DNA from 2 places in the Streptomyces herbicida genome. Region 1 is predicted to be linked to the other one. Evidence: riboswitches for the same ligand, from Rfam matches in the RefSeq annotation. Region 1 holds a riboswitch; the other holds the start of a gene.

Region 1 (10,711 bases):
GCCGGGCAAGCGGTTCGCGCTGCCCGGCGCGCGTGTGCTGCTCGGGCAGCCCTCGCTGCCCGAGCCGGTGGAGGGCCAGCCGAGTGACCTCGTCATCCAGGCCGAGGAGTTGGCCAGGACCCGGACCCTCCTCGAAGAAATGCTCGTTCGGCACACCGGACGCAGCCCGGAGCAGGTCCACGAGGACCTGGAGCGGGATCTGATCCTGGACGCGCCGGGCGCGCTGGAGCACGGGCTGGTGGACGGGATCATCCCCAGCCGCAAGGCCTCCCGCGCCGCTCGGGACGCGGGGTGAGCCGGCGGATGCTGCCTCCGGAGCTGCCTCCGCTGCCTGCCCTGACGCGGGCCGAGGGTGAGTTGATCGACCGTTACCTCGATGTGGTCGACCTCCTGGGCCGGATCAATCCGGCCCAGCACGAGGACACCTACCGCGGGCTGCGGGCCGCCCAGGCGCTGGTCCGTGCGGCGGTGGAGCTGCGCGACGCGCTGACCCTCATGCACCAGCGCGGCGAGACGGAGTTGCACGCGGCCACGTTGGCGCGCGCACTGCGGGTGCTGGACGGCGAACGCCGGACGGCGAGGGTCACCGTCCCACCCGACGCCGCCGATTGACGCACTGCCGTCCGGAACGGAGTTGAAACGACCCAAAAGGTGTACCGCTGTTTGGAGTAGTCGCGGGTCCGTTTCCAAGGCCGTGGAGGTTGCGCAACACGCTTGCCCGAGGGGGACGGTGAGACGCTTCCGCGCTGGTCCGGGGGTCCCCGACCCCCTCGACCTTGACTCGAACACAGCGGTGTCCACCCGAACGGCTGAGTGGTGAGTAACGCCACAAATCCCCGATTCCATTGGGATTTTCGGACACCTGTGAGTGAAGATCCCTGTCTGACGACAAGCCCCCGCCACAGCGGCGGGGCGGTCCGGGCGGACGCCGAGTCCTGCCGCCGCCCGGATGACCGGTCGACAGGAGTGGATCGGCAGGAGTGGAGGACCCAAGCAAGACGGGTCGCCGGAACGGATGTTCGTTCGTCTGTTTGTTCGTTCCGAGCAGCCCTTGGGGTGAAGCCGCGGCAACGCGGCCGGGCTACTTCGCCAGCCCGAATCCGACAGGTCATCCTTCACAGGCGGCTGACGAAGGGTTGCGCATGACTGCGCTCAATCGTGTCCCGTCGCTCATGGCCCGGGCCGGTACGGCCTCGGCCCTCACCATCGCCGCCGTGGGCGGCTCGATCGTGGTTCCGGGTGTCGCCGCCGACGCATCGGCCGCGACGATGGCGACGAAGGCACTCCAGGTCGCGGCTTCCAAGAAGGGGTCCCCCTACAGGTGGGGCGCCACCGGGCCGCGGAGGTTCGACTGCTCCGGGCTGACGCTGTACTCGTACAAGAAGGCGGGCAAGACCCTGCCCCGTACGGCCGCCCAGCAGTACAACAAGACCCACCACATCTCGGCCAAGCACCGCAAGGCCGGTGACCTGGTCTTCTTCCACTCGGGCTCCAGCGTGTACCACGTGGGGATCTACGCCGGGAAGGGGAAGATCTGGCACGCCCCGAAGACCGGGGACGTGGTGAAGCTGCAGAAGATCTGGACGAGGAGCGTCTGGTACGGCCGGGTCAGCTGACCCGCCCGAGGGGGTGGCAGGCCTGTGGCGCCGTCACCCCCTCGGGTCCCGCTCCGGCCTGACCTGGTGTCACGTCAGGAACGGTTCGAGGAGCAGGGCCGCGCCCAGAACCGTCAGCGCCACACCGGTCGCCGACCGAAGAGCCATGGCGGCCCGCGGCCGGCGCAGCCACCGGCCGAGCCGGTCCACCAGCAGCGCCACCGTCGGGAACCACACCAGGGTCAGCCCGATCACGATCAGTGCGAGCAGCAGGGTCCTGGGCAGCGCGGAGCTGCCCGCCGGTACGAACTGGGGCAGCAGGCTGAGAAAGGTCAGCGAGGCCTTGGGGTTGAGGGCATTGGTCATGAACCCCTGACGCAGCGGGTGCGCGGCCGACGGAGTGCCGCTGTCCGTGTCGCCGCTCTGCGGCTGCCGCAGCGACCACAGCGTCCGTCCGCCCAGATACAGCACATACGCGCCGCCGAGCAGTTGCAGGGCGCGGAACAGCGGGGGCACGGCGACCAGGACCGCGGCGACCCCCGCGGCCACCAGAGCCGTGTGGACGAGCAGCCCGCCCGCGATGCCGAGCGCACAGGCGATGCCCGCCCGGCGGGAGACCAGTGCGTTGCGTACGACGACCGTGAAGTCGGCGCCGGGCATGGCGACCATGCCGGCGGCGATCCCGGTGAAGGCGATGAGCTGTCCGTCCATGGCCCCCAGCCTCCCGCGGACGGGCCTTCAGCAGGTATTTCGGATATCCTGGGTGAACCTTAAGCATTCCTTTGGGCGGGCAACCGGTATGTACGACCCCATCCGACTCGCCGCCCTCGTCGCGGTGGCGGAGGCGGGGTCCATCACCCGTGCCGCCGAGCGGCTCGGCTACACACCCCCGGCGCTCTCCCAGCAGCTGGCCAAGCTGGAGCGGGAGGCGGGGACGGCGTTGCTGGTCCGGCACCACCGCGGGGCGCGGCTGACGGACGCGGGCGAGCTGCTGGTGGCCCGGGCCCGCCGGGTGCTCGACGAGTTGGAGCAGGCCCGGCACGAACTGGCCCGGCTGGCCGGTCTGTCGGGCGGCACACTCCGGCTCGGTACGTTTCCGACGGCCGGGACCCATCTGCTGCCGCCGGTGCTGAGCGCGTTCCACCGGGCGCATCCTGATGTGGAGCTGTCGGTGGCCGACTACGATCCGCCGACCGGCGTGGCGGCGGTGGCGGCCGGGGAGGTGGACCTGGCGCTGACGCACGCGTATCACCCGGCGGAGCCGGTTCCGGTGCCGTCCTCGGTGGGTCTGGAGCCGGTGCTGGTCGAGGAGCTGGTCCTGGTGACCGCCCCGGGGCATGCGCTGAGCAGTGACTCCTCCCGGCTGCCGCTGTCGGGGCTGGCGGGTCAGCCGCTGGTCAGCATGGCGCCGGAACTGCCCGCCCGGCAGGGAGTGGAGGCGCTTCTGGCCCGGGCGGGGGCAACGCCGTCCGTGCTGGTGCCGACCCCGGGGTACGCCGTGGTGTGCGCGCTGGTGAGTGCCGGGCTCGGCGTGGCCGTCGTACCGGAGATGGTGGCGCGGACGGCGGTCACTCCGGTCGGGGTGCGCCCGCTGGGAGCGGGAGAACTGCGCCGGACGATCTCGGTCGCGTTCCGGGCCGACGAGGTGGCTCCGGCCGCCGACACCTTCCGGGCCCTGCTGCGCGGGGCGTTCGGGCGTGCGTATCGGACGCCGGGGGCCTGAGTGCTACGGCTCCTGCTGTCCCGCCGCCGTGACCGGCTGGGCGGGTACCGTCCAGGGAAGTTCGATGGAGACGGTCTTGCCGCCCTCGCGGGTGGGCCTGACCCGTAGCTTGCCGCCGCATTCGGCGGTGAGCCAGCGGATGATCACCATGCCTCGGCCGTTGTCCTGCTGGACGGCGGCGGGCAGTCTCTTCGGGAAGCGCGGATGGCTGTCGGTGACGCCGATGCGCAGGTGTTCGTCACGATCGAGCACGAGGTCCACCGTGAAGGTGGGTGACTGACCGAAGGTGTGCTGTACGGCATTGGTGGCGAGTTCGGAGACGATGAGCCGGACCGTGTCGGCCACTTCCGTGTCCGGTGGCAGGCCCCATTCCGCGAGAGTGGCCAGCGCGTAGGAACGGGCCGCGGAGACCGAGGCGGGATCGCTCGGCAGAGTGACGGATGCTTCCAGATGGTCTGCCATGACGACGTCGTCCCTTTCCCACGGGACCGCAGTCCGGCACGGAGCCGGATGGTTCGAGTACGGTCCCGGACTGGTGCTTCGTCGTCAGACTGCCATTACGGCACGTGTCACGGGGGCGATCCACCAAGATATGCATATATCTGTCGCTCGAAGCGGTGAACTCTGCGACGGCAGACCGTATTTGGGCGGCTCGAAGGGAGTAGGGAGTAGCCCATGCAGAACGGTCCCGCGGTACGCCGCCGGAAACTGGGCGCCGAACTGCGCGCGCTGCGCACCGGCGCGAGCCTCACGAGTGGTGAGGCGGCCCGGCTGGTGGGCTGGCACCAGTCGAAGGTGAGCCGAATCGAGACGGGCACCAGTGGGGTGAAACCGGCCGATGTGCGTTTACTCCTGGACGCGTACGGCGTGGTGGACGGCCAACTGCGCGAGTTGCTGATGGTGTTGGCGGGCTCGGACGACGTCGGCGGCCGACACCACTGGTGGCACGCGTACCGCGGGGTGCTGCCGCCCGCCTACCGGGACTTCATCAGCCTGGAGTCGCAGGCGCGCGGGATGCGCACGCTGGAGACATCGGTGGTCCCGGGGCTGCTGCAGACGCCGGAGTACGCCCGCGCGGTGACCCGGGCGGCCGTGAGCGGCTTCGACGACGCCGAGGAGCGGCTGGACGCGCTGGTCAAGGTGCGGCTGGCCCGGCAGGACGTGCTGCGGTCACAGCCGCCGCTGGAGCTGAGTGCCGTCCTGGACGAGGCGGTGCTGCGGCGGGAGGTGGGCGGCCCTGGCGTCATGGCGCGGCAGCTGGAACGGCTGGTAGAGGCGGCGCGACTGCCCCAAGTGAGGCTTCAGGTTCTCCCGTTCGCCGCCGGCGCTCACATCGGCATCACGGGCCCTTTCGTTATCTTCTCATTTCCGAGCACGGCTGATCTGGATGTGGTTGTTCTCGACCACTTGACGAGTAGCCTCTATCTCGAACGGAAAGAAGACCTCCAGGCCTACTCCGAGGCCTTCAACACCCTTCGGATCCACGCCCTTTCGCCCGAGGAATCGTTGGATTACATCGCCGGGATAGCTGACGGCGCGTAAGGAGGCACCATGTCTGCACTGCCTCGGAACGTACCTTCCAGTACCGATCTGCACGGCGTGCGGTGGCTGCGCAGCAGCTACAGCACGGGAGCGAACAACTGCGTGGAGGCGGCACGGCCGCGCTCCGGTCCGCTGACCGGACTGCTCGCCGTGCGCGACTCCAAGGCACCGGCCGGACCCGCGCTGCTCTTCTCCCCCGAGAGCTGGGCGGGGTTCCTGGCCACGTTCCGCTGATCCCCGTACGACCCGATCCGACCGATCGCTATTGATCGGTTCCGCCCAGGCGGCGCACGGCCGTGTCACGCCGACTCATGGTCGCGCCTCGCCGATCACACGTACAGCGCGTTCGATCTCGGCCTCGGAGAGGTCCGCGCGGGCGGTCAGCCTCAGCCGTGAGATGCCGTCGGGCACGGAAGGAGGACGGAAACAGCCCACGGCCAGGCCTGCCGTTCGGCAGTCGGCCGCCCAGCGCACCGCCTCCTCGGGCGACGGCGCACGCACGGAGACGACCGCGGCGTCCGGGCGTACCGCCTCCAGACCCATGGCGGTCAGGCGTGCGTGCAGTTCGGCGGCCACCTCGCGGGCCCGCTCCGCCCGGGCCGGCTCACGGCGCAGCAGCCGGAGGGCGGCCAGGGCCGCGCCGGCCGCGGCGGGGGCCAGGCCCGTGTCGAAGATGAACGTCCGTGCCGCGTTGACCAGGTGGTCGATCACCCGGGCGGGACCGAGCACGGCGCCGCCCTGGCTGCCCAGCGACTTCGACAGGGTGACGGTCACGACGACGTCCTCGGCGCCCGCGAGTCCGGCCGCGTTTGGGGCTCCCCGCCCGCCGTCGCCCAGGACGCCGAGTCCGTGGGCGTCGTCGACGACCAGCCCGGCGCCGTGCTCCCGGCTCGCCGCCGCGAGCGCGGCCAGTGGCGCGGCGTCCCCGTCGACCGAGAACACCGTGTCCGAGACGACGATCGCCGGCCCCTCGTGCGTGCCGAGCGCCTTGCGCACCGCGTCCGGGTCGGCGTGCCCCACGACCTGCCTGGCACCACGGGCGAGCCGGCAGCCGTCGATCAGGGAGGCGTGGTTGCCCGCGTCGGAGACGATCAGGGAGCCGTGCGGGCCCAGTGCCGTGACGGCGGCGAGGTTGGCGGCGTAGCCGGAGGAGAAGACCAGGGCCGCCTCGAAGCCGCAGAACCCGGCCAGCTCGCGCTCGAGCTCGGTGTGCAGCTCGGTCGTACCGGTGACCAGCCGTGACCCGGTGGCACCGCCGCCCCAGGTGCGCGCGGCGGCCGCGGCTCCCTCGGTGACCTCGGGGTGGTGGGCCAGTCCCAGGTAGTCATTGCTGGCCAGATCCAACAGGGGCGAGTCGGCGGGGCGGGGGCGCAGCGTCCGTACGAGTCCGGCGCGGCGGCGCTGCTCCACCTGGTCGTCGATCCAGCCGAACGCCATGGGTCCTCCGGGGCTTTTGTAGGTAGCGGACAGACACTAGCCGGACGCCCAGCCGCCCAGGGTGTGGCAATACCCACACGGTGATCCGTCTCCGTTGTGCAAACTCTCCTTGGCCCGGGGCGGTCCCGTAGGACAGGATCGGACCTCATGGACCTGCTGAACACGCTGGTGGACAAGGGGCTTCGGCGCGAGCTGCCGACCCGCGACGAAGCACTCGCCGTGCTCGCCACCTCCGACGACGACCTGCTCGATGTGGTGGCCGCGGCCGGCAAGGTGCGCCGGCACTGGTTCGGCCGGCGCGTAAAACTTAACTACCTGGTCAACCTCAAGTCCGGCTTGTGCCCCGAGGACTGCTCCTACTGCTCGCAGCGGCTCGGCTCCACCGCCGGCATCCTGAAGTACACCTGGCTCAAGCCCGACGAGGCCTCCCAGGCCGCCGCCGCGGGCCTGGCCGGGGGTGCCAAGCGGGTCTGTCTGGTGGCCAGCGGACGCGGCCCGACGGACCGGGACGTGGACCGGGTGTCGGACACCATCAAGGCGATCAAGGAGCAGAACGACGGCGTCGAGGTGTGCGCCTGTCTCGGTCTGCTCTCCGACGGCCAGGCCGAGCGGCTGCGCGACGCGGGCGCGGACGCGTACAACCACAACCTCAACACCTCCGAGGGAACATACGCGGACATCACGACCACGCACACGTACGCCGACCGGGTGGACACGGTGCAAAAGGCGCACTCGGCCGGCCTGTCCGCGTGTTCCGGTCTGATCGCGGGCATGGGCGAGAGCGACGAGGACCTGGTGGACGTGGTCTTCTCGCTGCGCGAGCTCGACCCGGACTCGGTGCCGGTGAACTTCCTGATCCCGTTCGAGGGCACCCCGCTCGCCAAGGAGTGGAACCTCACCCCGCAGCGGTGTCTGCGCATCCTGGCGATGGTCCGGTTCGTCTGCCCGGACGTCGAGGTGCGGATCGCGGGCGGCCGCGAGGTGCACCTGCGCACCATGCAGCCCCTCGCGCTGAACCTGGCCAACTCGATCTTCCTCGGTGACTACCTCACCAGCGAGGGCCAGGCCGGCAAGGCGGACCTGGAGATGATCGCGGACGCCGGGTTCGAGGTCGAGGGCTCCGACCAGGTGACGCTTCCGGAGCACCGCGCGGCTGTCGCGGGCGGCTGCGGTTCGCACGCCGAGGCGGGCTGCGGGTCGCACGAGGGCGACGGCTGCGGTTCGCACGAGAGTGCCGGCTGCGGCTCCCACGAAGGCGGCGGGGTCTGCGGTTCCGTCGCCGCCGCGCCGGCGGACGCCACCGCACAGGTGAACGAGCCGCGACCCGATCTGGTCGCCGTGCGCCGCCGGGGTGCCGGAACGGATCTCGCTCCCAATGCCTGACCTCAGCGTGCCCGAGCTGCTCGAGCTCGACCGACGGCACGTGTGGCACCCGTACGGTCCGATGCCCGGGCGCGCCGAACCGCTCGTCGTGGAGTCGGCGAGCGGGGTGCGGCTGAAGCTCGCGGACGGCTCGGGCGAACTCGTCGACGGCATGTCTTCCTGGTGGTCGGCGATCCACGGCTACAACCACCCGGTGCTCAACGAGGCGGCACAGGGGCAGCTCGGGCGGATGAGCCATGTGATGTTCGGCGGGCTCACGCACGAGCCCGCCGTCCGGCTCGCGAAGCTCCTTGTCGACATGTCACCAGACGGTCTGGAGCATGTCTTCCTGGCCGACTCCGGCTCGGTGTCGGTCGAGGTCGCGGTCAAGATGTGCCTGCAGTACTGGCGTTCGCTGGGCCGACCGGAGAAGCAACGTCTGCTGACCTGGCGGGGCGGCTACCACGGGGACACCTGGCAGCCGATGGCCGTGTGCGATCCCGACGGCGGCATGCACCAGCTGTGGTCCGGCATCCTGCCGCGCCAGGTGTTCACGGACGCGCCGCCCGCCGAGTACGAGGAGTCGTACGCCGAGCAGCTGCGCGCGGCGATCGAGCGGCACGCCGGCGAACTGGCCGCCGTGATCGTCGAGCCGGTGGTGCAGGGTGCGGGCGGGATGCGCTTCCACTCCCCCGCCTATCTGCGGGTGCTGCGCGAGGCTTGCGACGCGCACGACGTGCTGCTGGTGTTCGACGAGATCGCGACCGGTTTCGGCCGCACGGGCGCGCTGTTCGCGGCGGACCACGCGGCCGTGACACCGGACGTGATGTGCGTGGGCAAGGCGCTGACCGGCGGCTATCTGACCATGGCGGCCACCCTGTGCACCCCGCGGGTGGCCGACGGCATCTCGCAGGGCGAGGTGCCGGTGCTGGCCCACGGTCCGACGTTCATGGGCAATCCGCTGGCGGCCGCCGTGGCCTGTGCCTCGATCGGGCTGCTGCTCGGACAGGACTGGCAGGCCGAGGTCAAGCGGATCGGGACGGGCCTGCGGGAGGGACTTGCCCCGGCCGCGGACCTGCCCGGGGTGAAGGACGTCCGGGTTCTGGGCGCGATCGGGGTCGTACAGCTCGACCACGAGGTGGACATGGCGGCGGCCACGCGGGCCGCCGTGCGGGAGGGCGTGTGGCTGCGGCCGTTCCGCGATCTGATCTACACGATGCCGCCGTACGTGACGGGTGACGCGGACGTGGCGCGGATCGCGCGCGCGGTGTGCGCGGCGGCGCGGGAGGGATGAGATGCCGGTACTGGTGATCACAGGCACGGGCACGGAGGTCGGCAAGACGGTCACGACCGCCGCGGTGGCCGCCGCGGCGCTCGCGGCCGGTCGGTCGGTGGCCGTGCTGAAGGCCGCGCAGACCGGGGTGGGGCCGGACGAGCGCGGGGACGCCGACGAGGTCGCGCGTCTCGCGGGCGCGATGACCGTGACCGAACTGGCGCGCTACCCGGACCCGTTGGCCCCGGGCACGGCGGCGCGGCGGGCGGGGCTCGCACCCGTGCACCCGCACGAGGTGGCCGAGGCGGCCGCCAAGCTGGCCACCGACCACGACCTCGTGCTGGTCGAGGGGGCGGGCGGGCTGCTCGTACGGTTCGACGCGGCGGGCGGCACGCTGGCGGACGCGGCGCGGCTGCTGAACGCGCCCGTGCTGATCGTCGCCAGCGCCGGGCTCGGCACCCTGAACACCACCGAGCTGACGGCGCGTGAACTGCGGTCCCGGGAGATCGGGCTGCTCGGCGTGGTGATCGGCAGCTGGCCGGAGGAGCCCGACCTCGCCTCGCGCTGCAACCTCGCGGACCTGCCGGAGGTGGCGGCCGCTCCGCTGCTGGGCGCGCTGCCCGCCGGGGCCGGGGCACTGGCGCCCGCCGACTTCCGCGGTGCGGCTCCGGGCTGGCTGTCACCTCGGCTGGACGGCAGCTGGGACGCGGAGGCGTTCCGGGTGCGAGAGGCCCCGTAGGGACGGCAGTCCCGTGGCTCGGACGTGGGGCCGCTTCTGTCGGGGCGGCCCCGCGCCTGTGTCCGGAGCGCCTCAGCCGGCTCCCTGCGCGAGCAGCCGTACCAGCTCGATCCTTGACCGGATGCCCAACCGGGCGAAGACGCCGCGCAGATGGTGGTCGACCGTGCGGGGGCTGAGGGCGAGGCGGTCGGCGATCTCGCGGTTGGTGGCGCCCTCGGCGGCCATGCGGGCGACCATCAGCTGCTGGGCGGTGAGGAGGGCGGCCGGATCCCTGGCGGCGGGCGCCTGTACCGGGGTGCCCAGGACCCGCAGTTCGGCGCGGGCCTGTGCGGCGCAGTGCGGGGCGCCGAAGGACTCGAAGGCCTCCAGGGCGCTGGCCCGCGAACAGCAGTTCCGTGCGGGCGCGTTCGAAGTCGCGGGTGCCACGGGCGTGCAGGTCGAGGGCCGTGCGGTAGTGCTCCACGGCCGTGGCGCCGGGCGCGAGCAGGGCCCGGCAGCGGGCGCCGAACGCCGCGTCGTCGGGGCTGCGGACGGCGCTCGCCCAGCGCTGGTAGTCGGCGTGGGCGGCGCGCGCGACCCGGGTGTCCCCGGTGCGTGCGGCGGCCTCCACGTAGTGCGGGGTGGCCAGGTGCCGGATGGCACGGTGACCGTGACCGGGCCCGAATTGGGCGATTGCACGCAGCCGGGCCGCGGCGGCGGGGTACCGGCCGCTGCCGAGGTCCAGGAAGGCGAGCGCCCACTGGGCCAGCGCGGCGGGCAGGCCCAGGCCGCGGGCGAGGGCGTGCGAGCGGGCGGCCCGGCGCGCTCCCGGCAGGCGTCCTCGTCACCGGTGACCGCCGCGAACGTGGCGAGGGCGGCCCGCAGATGACAGGCCCCGTTGTCCTGCCCGGTGGCGTACGCCTGGCCCAGCGCGTCCTGTGCGGCGGCCTCGGCGGCGCGGGTCCGTCCGGTCCAGAAGTCGGCGTACGCGCGGAACTCCATCGCCTGTACGGCGGTGACGGGGGTGCCCCGCGCCCGGGCGGAGGCGGCGGCCCGGAGGG
Region 2 (10,711 bases), on a different contig from region 1:
ATCGTCCATAGCCTTGCAGATCAGGTCGAAATGGAGCCGGTGCTGCTGGGCGAGGACAGCCCTTCTGCGGTGACGTGCGCTCCGTGTGCTGATGGAGTCGGTGACGGCTGCAAGCTTTGCTTTGGCAGCCGAAACGATCCTCCCTATCCCTGAACTCTGTGTGGCCATGTCAACCCCCGGATCAGGCGGCCGTCCGCCGGTCGTCGGGGTGCGGGTCGACTGGAGGGGACCGGCGAGCGGTGGGCGGCGCTTGCCGTCTCCCAGAGTGTGCCGAGCGGCTCTGATCGGCGGGGAGGCGGAGAGGCGGCGCACGGAGGGAAGCGAGGGTCGCACGCTCCGGCGCCTGCCCATCGTCTGCCCCGCAAGAGGTGCTAACAATCGTTCACTTCGCGGTGTTTCTTCCCGCTCGTATCCTGAGTCGGCATTCAATCGTCGTTCGTGCGCCGGACCGAGAGCCGGTGCACGCGTCCGCGTGAGAGAGGTCGCAGAGTGGGGCACAGCCGAGGTCCGCAGCAGATCCCGGTCGTCGTACTGGCCGGATTCCTGGGCTCGGGGAAGACCACGCTCCTCAATCATCTGCTGCACCGCAGTGGAGGCAGCCGCATCGGGGCGATCGTCAACGACTTCGGCGCCATCGAGATCGACGCGATGGCCGTGGCCGGTGCACTCGGCGACTCGACGGTCTCCCTGGGCAACGGGTGCCTGTGCTGTGCCGTCGACGCGAGCGAACTGGATCTGTATCTGGAGCGGCTCGCCAACCCGTCCGCCGGCATCGACGTCATCGTCGTCGAGGCCAGCGGACTCGCCGAACCCCAGGAGCTCGTGCGGATGGTGCTCGCCAGCGAGCATCCCCGGATCGTGTACGGCGGACTCGTCGAGGTCGTCGACGCCGCCGAGTTCGGCACCACCCGGCAGCAGCACCCCGAGATCGACCGGCACCTCGCCCTCGCCGACCTGGTCGTGGTCAACAAGCTCGACCGGGTGGCCGATGCCGAGCGTGTGCTCGGGATCGTCGGCTCGCTCACCGACCGCGCCGCCGTCGCCCCCGCCACCTATGGGCGCATCGACCCGGAATTCCTCTTCGACTGCAGGCCGAGCGAGGAGCGCGTCGGCCAGCTCTCCTTCGACGACCTGCACGACCACGACAGCGAGGACGAGCACGCCGGGCATCTGCACACGGCGTACGACAGCCTGTCCTTCGTCTCCGATGTCCCCCTCGACCCCCGCCGGCTGATGGAGTTCCTCGACAGCCGGCCCGAGGGGCTCTACCGCATCAAGGGATACGTCGACTTCGGGCCCCACGACGCCCTGAACCGCTACGCCGTCCACGCCGTCGGGCGTTTCCTGCGCTTCTACCCGCAGCCCTGGACGCCCGCCGAAGCACGCCTCACGCAGCTCGTCCTGATCGGCTCCGGCATCGACACCGCCACCCTCGCCAAGGAACTGGAGGCGTGCAGGAACGACGCCCCACACGCCGACGAGCACGGCATGTGGGGCGTCCTGCGCTACGTACGGGACCCCGATGAAGAGGTCCCGTCGGTCTAGCCGGAAGAGCGGACCGGTCGGCTAGAAGACCGGGCCCGCCACCACCGACACGGTCTTCGCCAGCGAGGTGCCCGAGCCGTCCCGGCGCGGGTCGAGTTCCGGGAGCTCGACCGGGGTGCCGTTCTTCTGCGCCGCCCGTGCCGGGGCCGCGCCCGCCCAGGCCAGGGACAGGCAGTCCTCGCCCTTCAGGAACCGCTGGCAGCGCACACCACCCGTGGCACGGCCCTTGCGCGGGTACTGGTCGAACGGGGTCAGCTTGGCGGTCGTCTGGACCGAGTCGTCCAGCGTGCCGCGCGAGCCCGCGACGGTGAAGACCACCGCGTCCACCGCCGGGTCGACCGCCGTGAAGGAGATCACCTTCACGCCATCGGCGAGTTTGATGCCCGTCATACCGCCCGCCGGCCGGCCCTGGGGACGGACCTGGGACGCCTGGTAGCGCAGCAGCTGCGCGTCGTCCGTGATGAACACCAGGTCCTCCTCGCCGGTGCGCAGCTCCACCGCGCCGACGATCCGGTCGCCCTCCTTGAGCGTGATGACCTCCAACTCGTCCTTGTTGGAGGGGTAGTCGGGCACCACACGCTTGACGACGCCCTGTGCCGTGCCGAGCGCGAGGCCCGGGGACGACTCGTCGAGCGTGGTCAGGCAGACCACCGTCTCGTCGTCCTCCAGGGTGACGAACTCCGCGATGGGCGCCCCTCCGGCGAGGTTCGGCGCCGCCGCCGTCTCCGGCAGCTGCGGGAGATCGACCACGTTCACCCGCAGCAGGCGGCCCGCCGACGTCACCACGCCCACCTCGCCGCGCGCCGTGGCCGGCACCGCCGAGACGATCACGTCGTGCTTGGCGCGCTTGGCCTCGGCGTCCTGCACGAAGGGCTCGCCGTTCACGGTGCGGGCCAGCAGACCCGTCGACGACAGGAGCACCCGGCACGGGTCGTCCGCCACCTGCAGCGGCACGGCCGTCGCCGGGGCGCCCGACGACTCCAGCAGGACCGTACGCCGCTCGGTGCCGAACTTCTTGGCCACTTGGGCCAGTTCGGCGGAGACCAGCTTGCGCAGCTCGGCGTCCGACTCCAGGATCCGGGTCAGCTCGGCGATCTCCGCGTTGAGCCGGTCCTTCTCCGACTCCAGCTCGATGCGGTCGTACTTGGTGAGGCGGCGCAGCGGCGTGTCGAGGATGTACTGGGTCTGGATCTCCGACAGCGAGAAGCGCTGCATCAGGCGCTCCTTCGCCTGCGCGCTGTTCTCGCTGGAGCGGATCAGACGGATGACCTCGTCGATGTCCACGAGGGCGGTGAGCAGGCCCTCCACCAGGTGCAGCCGGTCGCGGCGCTTGCCGCGGCGGTACTCCGAGCGGCGGCGCACGACCTCGAAGCGGTGGTCGAGGTAGACCTCGAGGAGCTCCTTGAGGCCCAGCGTGAGCGGCTGGCCGTCCACCAGGGCCACATTGTTGATGCCGAAGGACTCCTCCATCGGCGTCAGCTTGTAGAGCTGCTCCAGGACCGCCTCCGGCACGAAGCCGTTCTTGATCTCGATGACCAGACGCAGGCCGTGCGCGCGGTCCGTGAGGTCCTTGACGTCCGCGATGCCCTGCAGCTTCTTCGCGTTGACCAGGTCCTTGATCTTGGTGATGACCTTCTCCGGGCCGACCGTGAAGGGCAGCTCGGTGACGACGAGGCCCATGCGGCGCGCCGTCACGCTCTCCACCGCCACCGTGGCGCGGATCTTGAACGTGCCGCGGCCCGTCTCGTACGCGTCCCGGACCCCGGAAAGGCCGACGATCCGGCCGCCGGTGGGCAGGTCGGGCCCCGGAACGTACTTCATCAGCGTGTCCAGGTCCGCGTTCGGGTGGCGGATCAGATGCCGGGCGGCCGCGACGACCTCGGCGAGGTTGTGCGGCGGCATGTTCGTGGCCATGCCGACCGCGATGCCCGAAGCGCCGTTCACCAGCAGGTTCGGGAACGCGGCGGGCAGGGCGACCGGCTCCTGCTCCTGGCCGTCGTAGTTGGGGGCGAAGTCGACCGTGTCCTCGTCGATCGACTCGGTCATCAGGCTCGTGGCCTCGGCCATCCGGCATTCGGTGTACCGCATGGCGGCCGGCGGGTCGTCGTTGCCCAGCGAGCCGAAGTTGCCGTGTCCGTCGACCAGCGGGACGCGCATGGAGAACGGCTGGGCCATGCGCACCAGGGCGTCGTAGATCGACGCGTCGCCGTGCGGATGGAGCTTGCCCATCACGTCGCCGACGACACGCGCGCACTTCACGTAGCCGCGGTCGGGGCGCAGGCCCATCTCGTTCATCTGGTAGACGATCCGGCGGTGCACCGGCTTGAGGCCGTCACGGGCATCCGGCAGGGCACGCGAGTAGATGACCGAATACGCGTATTCGAGGTAGGAGCCCTGCATCTCGTCCACGACGTCGATGTCGAGGATCTTCTCCTCGTACGAGTCGTCGGGCGGCGGGGTCTTCGTGCTGCGGCGGGCCATCGCTGCCGGCTCCTCTTTTCTGGTCGCTCGCCTACGGGTCGGTCACGTCGGTGTCGACGCACCCCTTCGGCTCACTCTTTCCGAAGCGTGAACGGGTCTGATCGGACCATTGTGGACCGCGGTACTGACAAGCCGGGCCAGGACCCGGTGCCCGCGGCCCTTCCCGGTGGCACGGGGCGCCGGAGGAGCCGCCCCGCGGCACGACTCCCGCAGGCTACGCGATCCGCTGTGGGCGTACGTCCGGCGGGAACTTCACCGAGGCTCCGGCCGCTTGCATACAGTGGCAGGACCGGCAGGAACACCGCGGTTTCACGACCGCTTCCGCGATCGAAGGGACGTACATGCCCATGGGTCACACGACCAAAGCCGAGGCAGGCTCCGGGGGCCTGGCAGCGACCGAGCACCGCCTGGCCAACGGTTTGCGCGTGGTGCTCTCCGAGGACCACCTGACCCCGGTCGCGGCGGTGTGCCTGTGGTACGACGTCGGCTCCCGCCACGAAGTCAAGGGCCGTACCGGCCTGGCTCACCTTTTCGAGCACCTGATGTTCCAGGGCTCTTCACAGGTGAAGGGCAACGGTCACTTCGAGCTCGTGCAGGGCGCCGGCGGCTCGCTCAACGGCACCACCAGCTTCGAGCGCACCAACTACTTCGAGACCATGCCCGCCCATCAGCTGGAGCTCGCCCTCTGGCTGGAGGCCGACCGCATGGGTTCGCTGCTGGCCGCCCTGGACGACGAGTCCATGGAGAACCAGCGGGACGTCGTCAAGAACGAGCGCCGGCAGCGCTACGACAACGTTCCGTACGGCACCGCCTTCGAGAAGCTGACCGCCCTCGCCTACCCGGAGGGCCACCCGTACCACCACACGCCGATCGGCTCGATGGCCGACCTGGACGCGGCCACGCTGGAGGACGCGCGGCGGTTCTTCCGGACGTACTACGCGCCGAACAACGCCGTGCTCTCCGTGGTCGGCGACATCGACCCGCAGCAGACCCTCGCCTGGATCGAGAAGTACTTCGGCTCGATCCCCTCCCACGACGGCAAGCCCGAGCCCCGCGACGGCTCGCTGCCGGAGGTGATCGGCGAGCAGCTGCGCGAGGTCGTCGTGGAGGAGGTTCCGGCCCGCGCGCTGATGGCCGCCTACCGGCTCCCGCAGGACGGCACGCGCGCGGCCGACGCCGCCGACCTGGCGCTCACCGTCCTGGGCGGCGGCGAGTCCTCCCGCCTGTACAACCGGCTCGTGCGCCGCGACCGTACGGCCGTTGCGGCCGGGTTCGGCCTGCTGCGGCTGGCCGGGGCGCCCTCCCTGGGCTGGCTGGACGTGAAGACCTCCGGCGACGTCGAGGTGCCGGTCATCGAGACCGCCATCGACGAGGAGCTCGCCCGCTTCGCGGAGCAGGGCCCCACTCCCGAGGAAATGGAGCGCGCCCAGGCCCAGTTGGAGCGCGAGTGGCTGGACCGGCTCGGCACGGTCGCGGGCCGCGCCGACGAGCTGTGCCGGTTCGCGGTCCTGTTCGGCGACCCGCAGCTCGCCCTGACCGCCGTCCAGCGTGTCCTCGAGGTGACGCCGGAGGAGGTGCAGGAGGTGGCCAAGGCCCGCCTGCGCCCGGACAACCGCGCGGTGCTCGTCTACGAGCCGCTGTCCGCCGAGTCCGCGGAGCACACCCAGGACGAGGACTTCCCCGAGGACCCGGAGTCGGAAGCCACCGTGGAAGCGTCCACCGCCGACCAGAACGACGACGAGGAGGCGGCCAAGTGACCGAGCTCGCCGCGATGGAGTTCCACCCCCAGCCCCGTGCGGGCGAGGCGAAGCCGTGGGCCTTCCCGGCCCCCGAGCGCGGCACGCTGGACAACGGTCTGACCGTGCTGCGGTGCCACCGCCCCGGCCAGCAGGTCGTCGCCGTCGAGGTGCTCCTGGACGCGCCGCTGGACGCCGAGCCGGCCGGCTTCGACGGCGTCGCCACGATCATGGCGCGGGCCTTCTCCGAAGGCACCGACAGGCACTCCGCCGAGGAGTTCGCCGCCGAGCTGGAGCGCTGCGGCGCGACCCTGGACGCGCACGCAGACCACCCGGGCGTCCGACTGAGCCTGGAGGTCCCCGCCTCCCGCCTCGGCAAGGCCCTCGGCCTGCTCGCCGACGCCCTCAGGGCACCCGCGTTCGACGAGAGCGAGGTGGAGCGGCTGGTGCGCAACCGCCTCGACGAGATCCCGCACGAGCTGGCGAACCCGTCCCGCCGTGCCGCCAAGGAGCTCTCGAAGGAGCTGTTCCCGGCGACCGCGCGCATGTCGCGCCCGCGCCAGGGCACCGAGGAGACGGTCGAGAAGATCGACGCGGCGGCCGTCCGCGGCTTCTACGACCGGCACGTCCGGCCCGCCACGGCCACCGCCGTGGTCGTCGGCGACCTCACCGGCATCGACCTGGACGCACTGCTCGGCGAGACCCTGGGCGCCTGGAACGGCTCGACGGCGCAGCCGCGGCCCGTGCCGCCGGTGACCGCCGACGACACCGGCCGGGTCGTCATCGTGGACCGCCCCGGAGCCGTCCAGACGCAGCTGCTCATCGGCCGGGTCGGCGCGGACCGGCATGACCGTGTGTGGGCCGCCCAGGTGCTCGGCACGTACTGCCTCGGCGGCACCCTCACCTCCCGCCTGGACCGCGTCCTGCGCGAGGAGAAGGGCTACACCTACGGTGTGCGCTCGTTCGGGCAGGTCCTCAGGTCCGCCCCGGACGGCACGGGTGCCTCGATGCTCGCCATCAGCGGCTCCGTGGACACCCCGAACACCGGTCCCGCGCTGCAGGACCTGTGGGCGGTGCTGCGCAAGCTCGCCGAGGAGGGCCTCACCGATGCCGAGCGCGACGTCGCGGTGCAGAACCTCGTGGGGGTCGCGCCGCTGAAGTACGAGACGGCGGCGGCCGTGGCGAGCACGCTGGCCGACCAGGTCGAGCAGTATCTGCCGGACGACTACCAGGCGACGCTGTACCGGCAGCTCGCCGCCACCGGCACCGTGGAGGCCACCGCCGCGGTGGTCAACGCGTTCCCGGTGGACCGTCTGGTGACGGTCCTGGTGGGCGACGCCGACCAGATCAAGGAGCCGGTCGAGGCGCTCGGCATCGGCGAAGTCACCGTCGTCTCCGCCGAGTAGGGGCACACGCGCGTGGGTTCTGACGGCCGACGGGTCGTCAGGACCCACGCACGTTTCTCCAGGATGTCCGAATTGGTGCGGAGGTTGCCTGTCTGCCCTGTGGGATGCGCTACAAAATCCGGGTTCGGGTTGGGGATTGAAAGGCCGCCCGCATAGCGTCGTCCAGGCTGTTCGTCGGGCAGTGCGCCGCACCCGCGGCACCGGACAGCCATCGCCGAGTCCCCGTACGGCGCGAGCCAGGGGAGCCGGGGACCCATAGCAGTCCCTGGGGTGAATCGGACGCCCGCGCGTGCAGCGAGGGGGTCCGTAGGAGACCTTCCTGCTCCGAACCCGTCAGCTAACCCGGTAGGCGAGAGGGAAGGAAAGGACCAGCCACTACATGGCGTTCACTCGCGCCACCGGGAAGCACCGCCGTCCCGGCCGGATGCACCGCACCACCGCCCGCGCCGCGGGCGTCGCGGCCCTCGCCACCACGGGCGCCATCGGCAGCCTCGCGGCCTCTCCGGCGCTCGCCGCCGAGCCCGCCCCCGCGGACACCGGCCTCACGCCCGTCATCACCATGGGCGACTCGGTCGCCGAGCAGATCGACGCCCAGGCCGCGGCCCAGGAGCAGGCCGCCGAGCAGAAGGCGGCCGAGGAGGCCGCACGCAAGAAGGCCGTCGCGCTGGCGGAGAAGGAGCGCGAGGCCAAGGCGCGCGCCGCCCGCGAGGCCGAGCGCAAGCGGCTCAACGCCTTCGTGACGCCGATCGCGAACTCCTACGTCTCCACCGGCTACAAGACCGGCGGGTCCCTGTGGTCCTCCGGCTCGCACACCGGCATCGACTTCCACGCCTCCAGCGGCACCGCCGTCCACGCGGTCGGCTCCGGCACGGTCGTGTCGACCGGCTGGGGCGGGGCGTACGGCAACCAGATCGTGATCAGGATGGCGGACGGCATGTACACCCAGTACGGCCATCTGTCGTCCATCGGCGTCTCCGTGGGCCAGAAGGTCGTCCCCGGTCAGCAGATAGGCCTGTCCGGCGCGACCGGCAACGTCACCGGGCCGCACCTCCACTTCGAGGCCCGGACGACCCCGGAGTACGGCTCGGACGTCGACCCCGTCGCCTACCTCCGCAAGCACGGCGTGAACGTCTGACGGCACGGCGCACCGCTTCCCGAAGCCCCGGCTCCTCGAGCCGGGGCTTTCGCCGTTTCGGCCGCGCCGCTGTCCAAAAAATATCCATGGATTCCTGCACGCCATCGGAAATTCCCGCTCATTGCAATAGAGTCACGGAACACACGTCAATCGGCGACGTTTCACGGGGATTAAAGCGGAGGTCGGTCATGCGTATTCCGGCGAGCTCGGTATGCACGGCGATCAGGGACGACATCGTCGCCGGTGTCTACGAGCGCGGCGGCCGCCTCACCGAGGAACTCCTCGCACGCCGCTACGGCGTCTCGCGCGTCCCCGTCCGCGAGGCACTGCGCACCCTGGAGGCCGAGGGCTTCGTGGTGACCCGGCGGCACGCGGGCGCGTGCGTCGCCGAACCGACCGAGCAGGAGGCCGCCGATCTGCTGGAGATGCGCATGCTGCTGGAGCCGCTCGGAGCCTCCCGGGCCGCGCAGCGGCGCACCGAGGCTCATCTCAAGGTGCTGCGCGGCCTGGTCAGGCTGGGCCAGGAGCGGGCCAGGCGGGGCAACAGCGAGGATCTGCGCTCCCTGGGCGGCTGGTTCCACGAGACGCTCGCGCAGGCCTCCGGCAGTCACGCCCTGACCTCGATGCTGACCCAGCTGCGGCACAAGATCGCCTGGATGTACACGGTGCAGGCGCCTGCCAACCCGGTGGAGTCCTGGACGGAGCACGGCGCCATCGTGGACGCGGTGGCGCGCGGCGACGGCGAGCGCGCGCGGGCGATCACGGCACTGCACACCGAGCGCGCGACGTCCGCACACCGATTGCGCTTTTCCGGCGGCGCGGACCGCTCGGACCGTGTGAGGACTTCGCAACATGCCGTAAACATGTCGGGCCTGCGGCATTAACACGAGCGCCGTATACAAAGAGGAGATATTCGTCGGCGGTCTATTTCCGCTGCCCTGATTTCCGGGCGCCCGCTATTTCCATGAGAATACGGCGAAGCCGCGCCGCCCGAAAGGGCTGACGCGGCTCCGGCGCTCGGCGCGGTGACTCAGACGGTCTCGGGCAATTCCTCGAGACCCTCGGAGACCAGCTTGGCGAGACGGTCGAGGGCGGCGTCCGCACCCTCGGCGTCGGAAGCGAGGACGATCTCCTCGCCGCCCTGGGCGCCCAGCCCGAGGACGGCCAGCATGGAGGCCGCGTTGACGGGGTTGCCGTCGGCCTTGGCGATCGTCACGGGGATGCCGGAGGCCGTGGCGGCCCGGACGAAGATGGAGGCGGGGCGGGCGTGGAGGCCCTCGGCCCAGCCGACGTTGACGCGGCGCTCAGCCATGTGATGCTGCCCTTCACTGTTTCAGGGTTGTCTAGACCAGTTTCCCACATCGTGAAGCATGCCCGGAGCGGGCCTGTGTTCCGCTCCGGAGGTGACGTCGGACCTCGGCCTCGATCCGACTTCCGTCCTCCACAGACTGCCTCGCCCCGTTGTCCGACGCGAGCCGTACTCTGGGGCCCATGCAGACCTCGGCGGGCCGGCAGGACCGGCACGAGTACCCCGCTCACTGGGAGGCGGACGTAGTGCTGCGCGACGGGGGTACCGCGCGCATCAGGCCCATCGCCGTTGATGACGCAGACCGCCTGGTCAGCTTCTACGAGCAGGTCTCGGACGAGTCGAAGTACTACCGCTTCTTCGCCCCGTATCCACGACTGTCCGCCAAGGACGTCCACCGCTTCACGCACCACGACTTTGTGGACAGGGTGGGACTCGCGGCCACCATCGGCGGCGAATTCATCGCAACCGTACGCTATGACCGCATTGGCGCCGACGGCATGCCCGCCTCCGCCCCCGCCGACGAGGCCGAGGTCGCCTTCCTCGTGCAGGACGCGCACCAGGGGCGCGGCGTCGCCTCCGCCCTCCTCGAACACATCGCGGCCGTCGCGCGCGAGCGAGGCATCCGCCGGTTCGCCGCCGAGGTGCTGCCCGCCAACACCAAGATGATCAAGGTGTTCACGGACGCCGGCTACACCCAGAAACGCAGCTTCGAGGACGGCGTCGTACGCCTGGAGTTCGACCTCGAACCCACCGACCGCTCGCTCGCCGTGCAGCGCGCGCGGGAGCAGCGCGCGGAGGCGCGGTCCGTACGGCGGCTCCTCGCGCCCGGCTCCGTCGCGGTCGTCGGCGTCGGCCGCACACCCGGCGGAGTGGGCCGCGGCGTTCTCGGCAACATCCGGGACGCCGGGTTCACCGGCCGCCTGCACGCCGTGAACAAGGCCTTTGCGGGCGAGTTGAAGGAGATCGACGGCGTGCCCGCCCACCGCTCGGTGCGGGACATCGACGGCCCCGTCGACCTCGCGGTCGTCGCCGTACCGGCCGAACGGGTGCCCGAGGTGGTCGCCGAGTGCGGGGAACACGGCGTGCAGGGGCTCGTCGT

What was found. A riboswitch is a leader RNA that binds a small molecule or an ion and turns the genes downstream of it on or off. The one in region 1 is predicted to bind cyclic di-AMP.
Region 2: it holds a riboswitch for cyclic di-AMP, as region 1 does, so the genes downstream of both, Q8A52_RS33985 (M23 family metallopeptidase) here and Q8A52_RS35785 (C40 family peptidase) in region 1, are expected to answer to the same signal.

What each region holds. Positions count from the first base shown of each region.
Region 1 is NZ_JAUYWJ010000021.1:112,546-123,256, forward strand. It holds gene Q8A52_RS35775 (ATP-dependent Clp protease proteolytic subunit) at 1-295, shown strand, start outside; gene Q8A52_RS35780 (hypothetical protein) at 304-612, shown strand; cyclic di-AMP (ydaO/yuaA leader) riboswitch at 933-1,139, shown strand; gene Q8A52_RS35785 (C40 family peptidase) at 1,143-1,616, shown strand; gene Q8A52_RS35790 (LysE family translocator) at 1,686-2,306, opposite strand; gene Q8A52_RS35795 (LysR family transcriptional regulator) at 2,395-3,318, shown strand; gene Q8A52_RS35800 (ATP-binding protein) at 3,322-3,780, opposite strand; gene Q8A52_RS35805 (helix-turn-helix domain-containing protein) at 3,994-4,860, shown strand; gene Q8A52_RS35810 (DUF397 domain-containing protein) at 4,870-5,094, shown strand; gene Q8A52_RS35815 (8-amino-7-oxononanoate synthase) at 5,170-6,297, opposite strand; gene bioB (biotin synthase BioB) at 6,445-7,680, shown strand; gene Q8A52_RS35825 (adenosylmethionine--8-amino-7-oxononanoate transaminase) at 7,673-8,953, shown strand; gene bioD (dethiobiotin synthase) at 8,955-9,671, shown strand; partial or broken gene Q8A52_RS35835 (helix-turn-helix transcriptional regulator) at 9,744-10,711, opposite strand, start outside.
Region 2 is NZ_JAUYWJ010000019.1:117,889-128,599, forward strand. It holds gene Q8A52_RS33960 (DUF6082 family protein) at 1-576, opposite strand, end outside; gene Q8A52_RS33965 (CobW family GTP-binding protein) at 490-1,545, shown strand; gene Q8A52_RS33970 (DNA gyrase/topoisomerase IV subunit A) at 1,567-4,026, opposite strand; gene Q8A52_RS33975 (M16 family metallopeptidase) at 4,368-5,783, shown strand; gene Q8A52_RS33980 (M16 family metallopeptidase) at 5,780-7,168, shown strand; cyclic di-AMP (ydaO/yuaA leader) riboswitch at 7,371-7,535, shown strand; gene Q8A52_RS33985 (M23 family metallopeptidase) at 7,548-8,303, shown strand; gene Q8A52_RS33990 (GntR family transcriptional regulator) at 8,492-9,187, shown strand; gene Q8A52_RS33995 (HPr family phosphocarrier protein) at 9,334-9,615, opposite strand; gene Q8A52_RS34000 (bifunctional acetate--CoA ligase family protein/GNAT family N-acetyltransferase) at 9,795-10,711, shown strand, end outside.